Methylomagnum ishizawai: one gene and its partner. The protein of the gene in region 1 interacts with the protein of each later gene in a pairwise test. Links are inferred from orthologs where the notes say so. Each region holds a gene or a part of one and is shown on either strand. Other genes may lie near its edges.

Region 1 (4,770 bases):
GCGGCCCTCGTCACCGGGAAGATCGGCTATGCCTCGCCCAACGCCGAGGCCGTCCGGCGGCTCGCCCCGGAACTGCGCGACGACCCGACCGTGTATCCCGGCGAGGCGGTCTTGCGGAAGGGCGAGTACCAGACCGACATCGGCGATGCGGTCACGCTGTACACCGATTATTGGGAGCGGCTGAAGGCGGGCGAATAGGGCCGGTCAACGGCTGCGGCGCAGGGCGGGGCTGTATTCCGGCACGGCGGATTGGAGTTGGTCGGGACCGGATTCGTTGAAGATGTAGCGGTGGTGGATGCGTCCATCGGGACCGCGCCCGATATGCAGGACCGGGTTGCCTTTGGGCCGTGGCGCGGGGTCGGCGGCGGCGAGGTCCGGGAAGGCGGGGGCCGCCGCCCTGGCTTGTTTGAGGGCGTCGAGCGGGCCCGGCTCCTGGAGCTTGCGTTCCTGTTGCCGCCGCAGCAGCCAGCGCCTGAGTTCCTGGATGCGCTTTTGCTCGTCCTCGCTGAATACGGGGCTGGCTTTGTCGGGTACTTTGGGGGCTTGGATTTCCGGGGCTAGGCTGCCCGGATCGCCATCGCCGGCCAAGGCTTGCCCCGCCAAGGCCAGCCACCATACCCCCACCCCCATGCCCCGCCGTTTGCTCACGATATCGATCCGGTTGCGCTAAGACCAAGCGTGATTGTAGAACGGATAGCGGGCTAGGGCGCGTTTTTTTCCAGCCGTCTGCCCGTCGCTATCCCACGTCCCGGAGCGGGTGCCATCCATGGGCGGCAAATCCCTTGGGGTACTTGCAAAATTTGGTGCGGCCTGCAAAATCTGGTGCATAAAAGCCGGTTCTGGCTGGTGCTATGGTTTATTTCGCCGGGATGCCCGGTAGCCAAGCGCCAGTTCGATAGCTGGCTTTTATTTTGTAACGATTTGATTTTGTTGAAGAGGCTGTGCCGTGCATATGATGAAAAAAATTTTGTGGGTGGGGATTTCGACGGTCGCTTTCGCGTTCAGTGGCGGGGCCACGGCGGCGGCCAAGGCCTCGAAACTGGGCGACACGACTTGGAATTTGACCGGGGCCTATAACGTGAGCTATGCCTTTTCTTGCAATGTGGGTGGGCAGGGGGCCGGTCGGAAAAGGATCAAATTGCCAGGCCAGGCCAATCTTAGCTTGAATGTCCAGTTCAACCCGGACAAGACCTTCACCGTGACCGGCGATACGCTGGGCTTGGGAGCGTTCGCCGGCGACTGGAAAGGCAAGGGCCGCAAGCTGAGTTTCATGATCGACGACCAGAACGATTCATATATTTTCCAGCAATCCAAGGTTTTCCAAGAGGAAACCAAGCAACTGAGCGGTAGCGGTTCGGCGGGGGGGGGAACCTATAACTATAAGTTCAGCCCGGTCAAGTATGCCTTTGTCGGCAGTCTCAATCCCAAGGGGAACATGCTGCGCCTCAAGGAATCCGCGACTTTCAAGGTCACGGCGTCGGCTTCTTTCGCGGGACGCAGCAATAGCTGCTCGTATAGCTGGTCCGTCATGCGGGAGTACTCCGGCGGCCAAGCGCAATAAACCAGGGCGCTCCGGCCCCTCCGCGCCCGTCCCCCGCGACGGGCGTTTTTGTGTGTGGCGTGGCGGTTCGGCGCGATGAACGCTACACCACGGCCAGATTGCCCTTGGCCTCCAGCCAGGCTTTGCGGTCCGGGGCGCGTTTCTTCGCCAGCAGCATATCGAGGCGCTCGTCGGTGGTCTCCTGTTCCGCCAGTTCCTCCAAGGTGAGTTGCACCAGGCGGCGGGTGTCGGGGTTCATGGTGGTTTCCCGCAGTTGCGCGGGGTTCATCTCGCCCAGGCCCTTGAAGCGCTGCACGTTGATCTTGCCCTTGATCTTCTCGGCCTCGATGCGGTCGAGGACGCCCTTTTTCTCCGATTCGTCCAGGGCGTAATAGACCTGCTTGCCCACATCGATGCGGTACAAGGGCGGCATCGCCACGAACACATGGCCCGCCGCCACCAAGGGCCGGAAATGCCGCACGAACAGGGCGCAGAGCAAGGTGGCGATATGGTTGCCGTCGGAATCGGCGTCGGCCAGGATGCAGACCTTGCCATAGCGCAGCCCGGTCAGGTCGGCGCAACCCGGCTCCACCCCGATGGCGACGCTGATGTCGTGGACTTCCTGCGAGGCCAGCACCGCGCCGGGTTCGACTTCCCAGGTGTTCAGGATTTTGCCGCGCAAGGGCATGATGGCTTGGTATTCCTTGTCGCGGGCTTGTTTGGCCGAACCCCCGGCGGAATCGCCCTCGACCAGGAACAACTCGGACAGGTTGATGTCCTGTCCCGAGCAATCCGCCAGCTTGCCGGGTAGGGCCGGTCCCGCCGTGACCTTCTTGCGGGTGACTTGGCGGCTGGCTTTGAGGCGCTTCTGGGCGCTTTCGATCACCAGTTCGGCGATGCGCTCGCCCACCGCCGGGTGTTGGTTCAACCACAGGCTGAAGGCGTCCTTGACCACGCCGGAAACGAAGGCGGCGCATTCCCTGGAACTCAGGCGTTCCTTGGTTTGCCCCGAGAACTGCGGTTCTTGCAGTTTGACCGACAGCACGTAATGGCAGCGTTCCCACACGTCTTCAGGGGCGATCTTCACCCCGCGCGGCAACAGGTTGCGGAACTCGCAGAATTCGCGCACGGCCTCGGTCAAGCCGGTGCGGAGGCCGTTGACATGGGTGCCGCCCTGCGGGGTGGGCACGAGGTTGACATAGCTCTCGGCCACGATGTCCCCGTCCAGCGTCCAGGCCACGGCCCAATCCGCCGCTTCCTGGCGGCTTTCCAGGCTGCCGACGAAGGGTTCTTCCGGCACGCATTCCCTGGCCCCGATCCGATCCAGCAGGTATTGGGGCAGGCCGTTTTGATAGTGCCAGGTTTCGGTTTCCTGGGCGGCTTCGTCGTTGAGGCTGATTCTCAAGCCGGGGCAGAGTACGGCCTTGGCCCTGAGCAAAGCCTTGAGCCTCGGCACGGCGACCTTGGGCGTGTCGAAATAATGGGCTTCCGGCCAGAATCTCACCGTGGTGCCGGTGTCGCGCTTGGGGGCGTCGCCGATGATGCGGAGGTCTTGGACCTTCTCGCCGCGGGCGAAGGCCATGGCGGAGACCTTGCCGCCGCGGCGCACCTCGACTTCCAGTTTGTCCGAGAGCGCGTTCACCACCGACACCCCGACGCCGTGCAGGCCGCCGGAGAAGCGGTAGTTCTTGTTGGAGAATTTGCCGCCCGCGTGGAGTTTGGTCAGGATCACCTCGACCCCGGACACGCCGAGTTCGGGATGGATATCGACCGGCATGCCGCGGCCATCGTCGCGGACTTCGATGCCGCCGTCGGCCATGAGCCGCACGTCGATGGTCTTGGCGAAACCGGCCAGGGCTTCGTCGACGCTGTTGTCGACGACTTCCTGGACCAAGTGATTGGGGCGGGCGGTGTCGGTGTACATGCCGGGGCGTTTCCGCACCGGGTCGAGGCCGGATAGGACTTCGATGGAGGAGGCGTCGTAGTTGTCGTTCATGGTGTCAAGGATGGATCGACGGGCTGGGAAGTCCCGTCCGTGGCGCTCAATGCGGGGGCTGTGTGGAAAATCGGCCCGATGGGACCGGGGGCTTGTTTTTCCAGTGTACCGCAACTCATTGGCGGATGGTCCCGGTGCGTGGTGCGGAGGTAGGTTTGGGAAGGTACGCCCCGGCGGTGTTTCGCCGGGGCGCGTAGGTGTCGGCCTAGCTCAAGGCTTGGAGGTGTTGATGAGGACGGAGACGGTGTCGCTTTGGCAATTGGCCGTGACCGCCTCGGGCTTGCCGTCACCGTTCAGGTCGCCGAACGCGAGGTTGCAGGGGAGATGGCCGGTATCGAAATCCTTCCTGGCGCCGAAGGTGCCATCGCCTTTGCTTTGCAGTACCGACAGGCTGCTGCTGCCGCTCAGGCTGGCGAGGTCGGGCTTGCCGTCACCGTTGAGGTCGGCCACCTTCAGGGAGCGTGGGCTCTTTACGGCATAGTTCCGATGGGATTGGAAAGTGCCGTCGCCTTTGCCGTACAGCACCAATAATTTCTTGCAGGTGGCAGCAAGGTCTGGATGGCCGTCGTTGTTCAGGTCCGCCACATTGATCTCCGGACCCTTACAGGCGGCATAGTCCTGGCGGGCCTTGAAGGTGCCGTCGCCGTTGCCCAGCAACACCGATAACCCAGTGGAACATTGGAGAACGAAGTCGGGATGGCCGTCGCCGTTGAGGTCGGACACCTTAATATCGAAGGGACCATCGCAAGCGGCGTAGTCCTGGCGGGCCTTGAGCGTGCCGTCGCCGTTGCCCAGCAGCACAGACAGCGTGGAAACGCTGACTCTATGCCTCGGATGATAATAGAGGGTGACCGCGATGTCGGGATGGCCGTCGCCGTTCAGGTCGGACACGGCTATCGAATTCGGATATTTGCCCACAGCATAGTCCTGATTGGCTTTGAAGGTGCCATCGCCGTTGCCCAGCAAGATCGACACCGAATTCTTGGCGAAGTAGGTGAAGTCCTGGTTCATGGTGATAAGGTCGGGTTTACCGTCACTGTTGATGTCGGATACCTTGAGCAAGGATATCCATCCATAATAATAGGGGGGGTTGACCATGGCGATGTCCTGGCGGGGTGTGAAGCTGCCATCGCCCTTGCCCAGCACCACCGACACGTCCTTGCCGTGGGAGGCGGCGAGGTCGAGATGGCCGTCACCGTTCAGGTCGGACATGGTGAGCGATCCGAGGGAGGTG
Region 2 (4,780 bases), 290 kb from region 1 along the record:
CTTCACCGTTGTCGAACACCAGTTCCACGAAGGCCATGCCCACCGGCTTGCGGCTGGAAGAGCCGTTGAAGATCACATCGGCCATGGTGTCGCCGCGCAGGTGCTTGGCCGAGCTTTCGCCCATGACCCAGCGCACGGCGTCGATGATGTTGGACTTGCCGCAGCCGTTGGGACCGACGATGCCGACCAGGTTGCCGGGCAGCGGGAGGGTGGTGGGATCGACGAAGGATTTGAAGCCCGCGAGTTTGATTTTTTCGAGGCGCATCGGCTATCGCGGGCCGGGCGGTGCCCGGAAGGGGGGGAGGGGTCGGGATAACAAGGGCGTGGGCGTGGTCGGATGGTTTGCGGAAAATGGCCCGGCTATTATAACCGGCTAATCCGCAAGGCGTTCTTCATCCTGGCGGGCTTGTTTCCCGCCTTTTTAGCCATTCAGAGCCATGTCCACACTACCCAGCAAAGCGCTAGAAACCTTCGACAATCCCCAACCGGGCCGCGATTACACCATCCGCATCGATGTCCCCGAATTCACCTGCCTGTGCCCCAAGACCGGCCAGCCGGATTTCGCCACCCTCCTGCTCGAATACGTGCCGGACCAGTTGTGCGTGGAACTGAAGTCCTTGAAGCTCTACGCCTGGTCGTTCCGCGACGAGGGCGCGTTCCACGAGGCCGTGACCAACCGCATCCTGGACGATCTGGTCGAAGCGACCCGGCCCCGCTTCATGCGCCTGACCGCGAAGTTCAACGTGCGGGGCGGGATTTATACGACGGTGGTAGCGGAACATCGCGATCCGGCTTGGGTCGCGCCTGTGGTGGTGGCGTTGCCGTAGGGGTTTTTATTTGGATGCAGGAGCGGACTTTCGCCTGGCTCTACCGCTACCGCCGCCTCAGCGAGGACTACGAGGTCCAGACCGCCGCTAGCGAGGCATTCATCCACATCGCGATGATCAGACGACTCGACCGATAAGGACTTTTAAAACACGCTCTTACATCCAATCCTTGGCCTTCTTGCGCACCTGTTCGTAGAAGCCGTCCATCGCCTCGACGAAGGACAATTCCTTATCCCAGAACGGCGGATAATCCCCGCCCTTGCGGATCAGGATGCCGGATAAAGCGGCGGGCGGCGGCGATTCCACCCCCTGCGGCAAGCGCTTGGCTCCGCGCCAGAAATCCCTGGGCGACACCGTGGCGGGCAGGGCCACCGGCTCCGGGCGGTGGAAGAAGGCGCGGGCGGGTTCGGGTTCCCCTAGGTTCTCGGTCAGCGCCGCCGCCAGGGCCGCGCCCAAAGGCGTGGCCTTGAGCCGCAGCGCCAAGTCGGCGCGGGACAGCCCGCGCAGTTCGAACAGCAGGAAAGGGTCGTGGTCCAGCTTGGCCGCCAGGAGGTGATACAGCGCGGCGACATGCTTGCAAGGCTTCTCGGCGTCCGGACAGGAACACGCGGCGGCGACATCCTTGCGGCCCTGGGGTAGGAGCGACAGCCCGAGTCCGGCCAGGGGCCGCTCGATCTCGTCCGGCATCTCGTTGAACAACAAACGGCAGACGAATCCGGCTTTGCCGCCGATCTGGCCGATGGCCTCGTTCCAGGCCGCGTCGGGGATGGGCGTGAACTCGACCAGGGTCCGATAGACCGGCTCTTCGTAGACGCCATAGTACGGACTGGCTTGTCCCTTCACTTTCGCCTCGACCCGGCTGCCACGGATGCCCCATTCGGCGATGCGCTGGGTGGCGGCATACTGCCGGCCCCGCGCCAAACGCCCGCTTTCGGTGAAGGTTTCCAAGCCTTCGAGGAAACGCCGACCCCACCACGTCTTGCCCTGCTTGGTCGTCATGGCTTAGCGGCCCCAACGCAAGGCCGGGGTGTGTACCGGCGCGTCCCAATGGGCGAGGATTTCGTCGTCCAGCAAGCACAGCGTGAGCGAAGCCCCGGCCATGTCCAGCGAGGTGACGTAATTGCCGACCAGGGAGCGTTCCACCGCGACGCCCCGTTCCGCCAGCCCACGCGCCGCCGCGTGGTAGAGCAAATACAGTTCCATCAAGGGCGTGCCGCCGAAGCCATTCACCAACAGCAAGGCCCGGCTGCCGGGTTCCGGTTTCAGGTCTTCGATGAGGGCGGCGAGCACATCGCCGACGATGGCATCCGCCGGGCGCAGCGCTTCGCGGCGGCGGCCCGGTTCGCCGTGGATGCCAACGCCCATTTCCAGTTCGTCCGGGCCGATGTCGAAGGTGGGCCGACCCGCCGCCGGCACGGTGCCGCTGGTCAAGGCCACGCCCATGGAGGCGGTGCGGCGGTTCACCTTCTCGCCCAAGGCTTGGCAGGCGGCCAGATCGGCCCCGGTTTCGGCGAGGCTCCCGACCACCTTCTCCACGATCAAGGTGCCGGCCACGCCGCGGCGTCCGCTGGTGTAGGTGGAATCCTCGACCGCCACATCGTCGCTGGTCAACACGGTGGCGTGGTCGAAGGGCAGCAGTTCCGCCGCCATCTCGAAATTCATCACATCGCCCGCGTAGTTCTTGACGATGAACAACACGCCCCGGCCCGCTTCGACCGCTTCGGCGGCGGCGAGCATCTGGTCCGGGGTCGGCGAGGTGAACACATGGCCGGGACAGGCCGCGTCCAGCATCCCATAACCCACGAAACCGCCGTGCAAAGGCTCGTGGCCGGAGCCGCCGCCCGAGATGATCGCGACCTTGTTTTGGGCTTTTTGCGCCCGGCACAGGTAATGCGGATCGAGTTGGAGCCGGACCAGATCGGCATGGGCCGCCGCGAAACCGGACAGGCTCTCGACCAAAACGTCGTCCACCGCGTTGATAAATTTCTTCATGGGCTGGGGTTCCTGATGGAGGGGATGGGATTTCAAGTCGAGGCCAAATCGCACACGGTGCAGATCATGACTTGGCTGGTCTTGGCCCCCGGATCGATATGGCCGATGGCGCGTTCGCCCAGGAAGGCGGCGCGGCCCTTGCTGGCGATCATATCGCGGGTGGATTCCATGCCTTGCACGGCCTCGCGCTTGAGTTCGGCGCACAGCGCGGCGGGCTCGGTGCCCGCCTCCGCCAAACGGGTGAAGCAGCGCGACACCGGGATCAGCACGTCCAGCATGGTCTTCTCGCCCAGATCGGCCTTGCCCCGGCTCTGGATGGCCGCGACCCCGGCGGCGAAAGCGGCGGCGATCTGCGGCCAGCCGTCCGCGCCCCGCTCTTGCATTGTTTTCGCCATCGCCAGGAAAAAGCTGGCGATCAACGGCCCCGAAGCCCCGCCGATGCTGGACAGCAGCTTCATGCCGATCTTCTGCAAGGCGGCGTCCGGCGCGAGCGCGGCCAGTTCGTCGCGCATCGCGACCACGACCGCCGCCCCGCGCTTCATATTGATGAAATGGTCGCCATCGCCGATGGCGCGGTCCAGCGCTTCGATATCGGCTTCGTGAGCCAGGAGGGCGGCTTGGATGGCCTCGGCGGCGCGGAGGATGGATTCGGTGTTCATGGGCTTACCCGTGCTGATGGACGATGTCGGATCGACGGTATTCTACCCGCCCGCTATTCCAACACCGCCATCCGGTTCAAGGCGATCAACTCGCGGAAGGTCTCGTTATCTAAGCGGCTGAGCCAGGATTCGTCGTTGCCGACGATGAGCGAGGCCACTTCCTTCTTTTCCTCGATCAGGCGGTCGATGCGCTCCTCCAAGGTGCCGAGCGTGATGAACTTGTGGACGAACACGTTCTTTTGCTGGCCGATACGGAAGGCGCGGTCGGTGGCCTGGTCCTCCACCGCCGGATTCCACCAGCGGTCGAAATGGAACACATGGTTGGCCTTGGTCAGGGTGATGCCCACCCCGCCCGCCCGCAGCGACAGCACGAACACGGCGGGGCCGGTGTCGGGATTCTGGAACTCGGCGATCATGCGCTCGCGCTTGGCGGCGGGCACCGCGCCGTGCAGGTAATAGATCGGGCAATCCAGCGCCTCGGCCAGATACTTTTCCAGGCGCTCGCCGATTTCGGCGAATTGGGTGAACACCAGGGCGCTTTCGCCTTCGCCGACCACATCGCCCAGCATATCCCGGAGCCGTTCCAGCTTGGGCGAGCGCAGCGGGCTGAACGGGCTGCCATCGCGCAGGAACTGGGTCGGATGGTTGCAGATTTGCTTGAGCCGGGTCAGGGTGGAGAGGATCAAGCCCTGGCGGTTGAAGCCCTCGGCCTCGTTCAAATGGCGTTCCACGTCGCGCACCACGGCTTCGTACAGCGAAGCCTGTTCCCGGCACAGGTTGCAGAACTGGCGGTTTTCCAGCTTGTCGGGCAGGTCGCGCATGATATCGGGATCGGTCTTGACCCGGCGCAGCACGAACGGCTCGATCAGCCGCTTGAGGGTTTCGGCGGAGCGCGGGTCGTTGTCGCGCTGGATCGGGAGTTCGTAGCGCTGGCGGAAATGCGATTGCCGCCCGAGATAGCCCGGATTGAGGAAATTGAAGATCGACCATAGGTCGAGCAGGCGGTTTTCGACCGGGGTGCCGGTCAGGGCCAAGCGATGCTCGGCGTTGAACTTCAGCACGGCCTTGGTCTGGGCCGAAAGCGGGTTTTTGATGTTCTGGGCCTCGTCCAGCACCACCCGCTTCCAGGCGATGGGGGCCAGCACTTTTTCGTCCTTGCGGGCCAGGGCGTAGGAGGTGATGACCACGTCGTGGTCCAGGCAGATGGCTTGGAACTTGGCCGCGTCGCGCAGCCGGACCGTGCCGTGGTGGATGAAGGCACGGAGTCCCGGCGTGAAGCGCTCGATCTCCCGTTTCCAGTTG

The links.
Region 2: the proteins of parE (region 1) and dhaK interact in binary tests that used the Escherichia coli proteins (3 or more experiments, as listed by UniProt). The link is inferred for Methylomagnum ishizawai from one-to-one orthologs.

The regions. Positions count from the first base shown.
Region 1 is NZ_AP019783.1:530,747-535,516, forward strand. The notes cover bases 1,091-4,056. They hold parE (DNA topoisomerase IV subunit B), read right to left. Parts: upstream 3,537-4,056; coding sequence 1,644-3,536; downstream 1,091-1,643. Other genes in these bases: K5658_RS02300 (hypothetical protein), read left to right, coding at 1,091-1,561; K5658_RS02310 (FG-GAP repeat domain-containing protein), read right to left, coding at 3,747-4,056. In the rest of the region: K5658_RS02290 (extracellular solute-binding protein), read left to right, coding at 1-198; K5658_RS02295 (hypothetical protein), read right to left, coding at 205-648; more of K5658_RS02300, read left to right, coding at 953-1,090; more of K5658_RS02310, read right to left, coding at 4,057-4,770. UniProt on the Escherichia coli protein: Topoisomerase IV is essential for chromosome segregation; it is the principal protein responsible for decatenating newly replicated chromosomes. It relaxes supercoiled DNA.
Region 2 is NZ_AP019783.1:244,777-249,556, reverse strand. What follows is about bases 825-3,800. They hold dhaK (dihydroxyacetone kinase subunit DhaK), read right to left. Parts: upstream 2,820-3,800; coding sequence 1,830-2,819; downstream 825-1,829. Other genes in these bases: K5658_RS01025 (DEAD/DEAH box helicase), read right to left, coding at 3,532-3,800; dhaL (dihydroxyacetone kinase subunit DhaL), read right to left, coding at 2,852-3,478; K5658_RS01040 (SWIM zinc finger family protein), read right to left, coding at 984-1,826; queF (preQ(1) synthase), read left to right, coding at 825-827. Outside these bases: chromosome segregation protein SMC, read right to left, coding at 1-265; more of queF, read left to right, coding at 438-824; more of K5658_RS01025, read right to left, coding at 3,801-4,780. UniProt on the Escherichia coli protein: Dihydroxyacetone binding subunit of the dihydroxyacetone kinase, which is responsible for the phosphoenolpyruvate (PEP)-dependent phosphorylation of dihydroxyacetone via a phosphoryl group transfer from DhaL-ATP.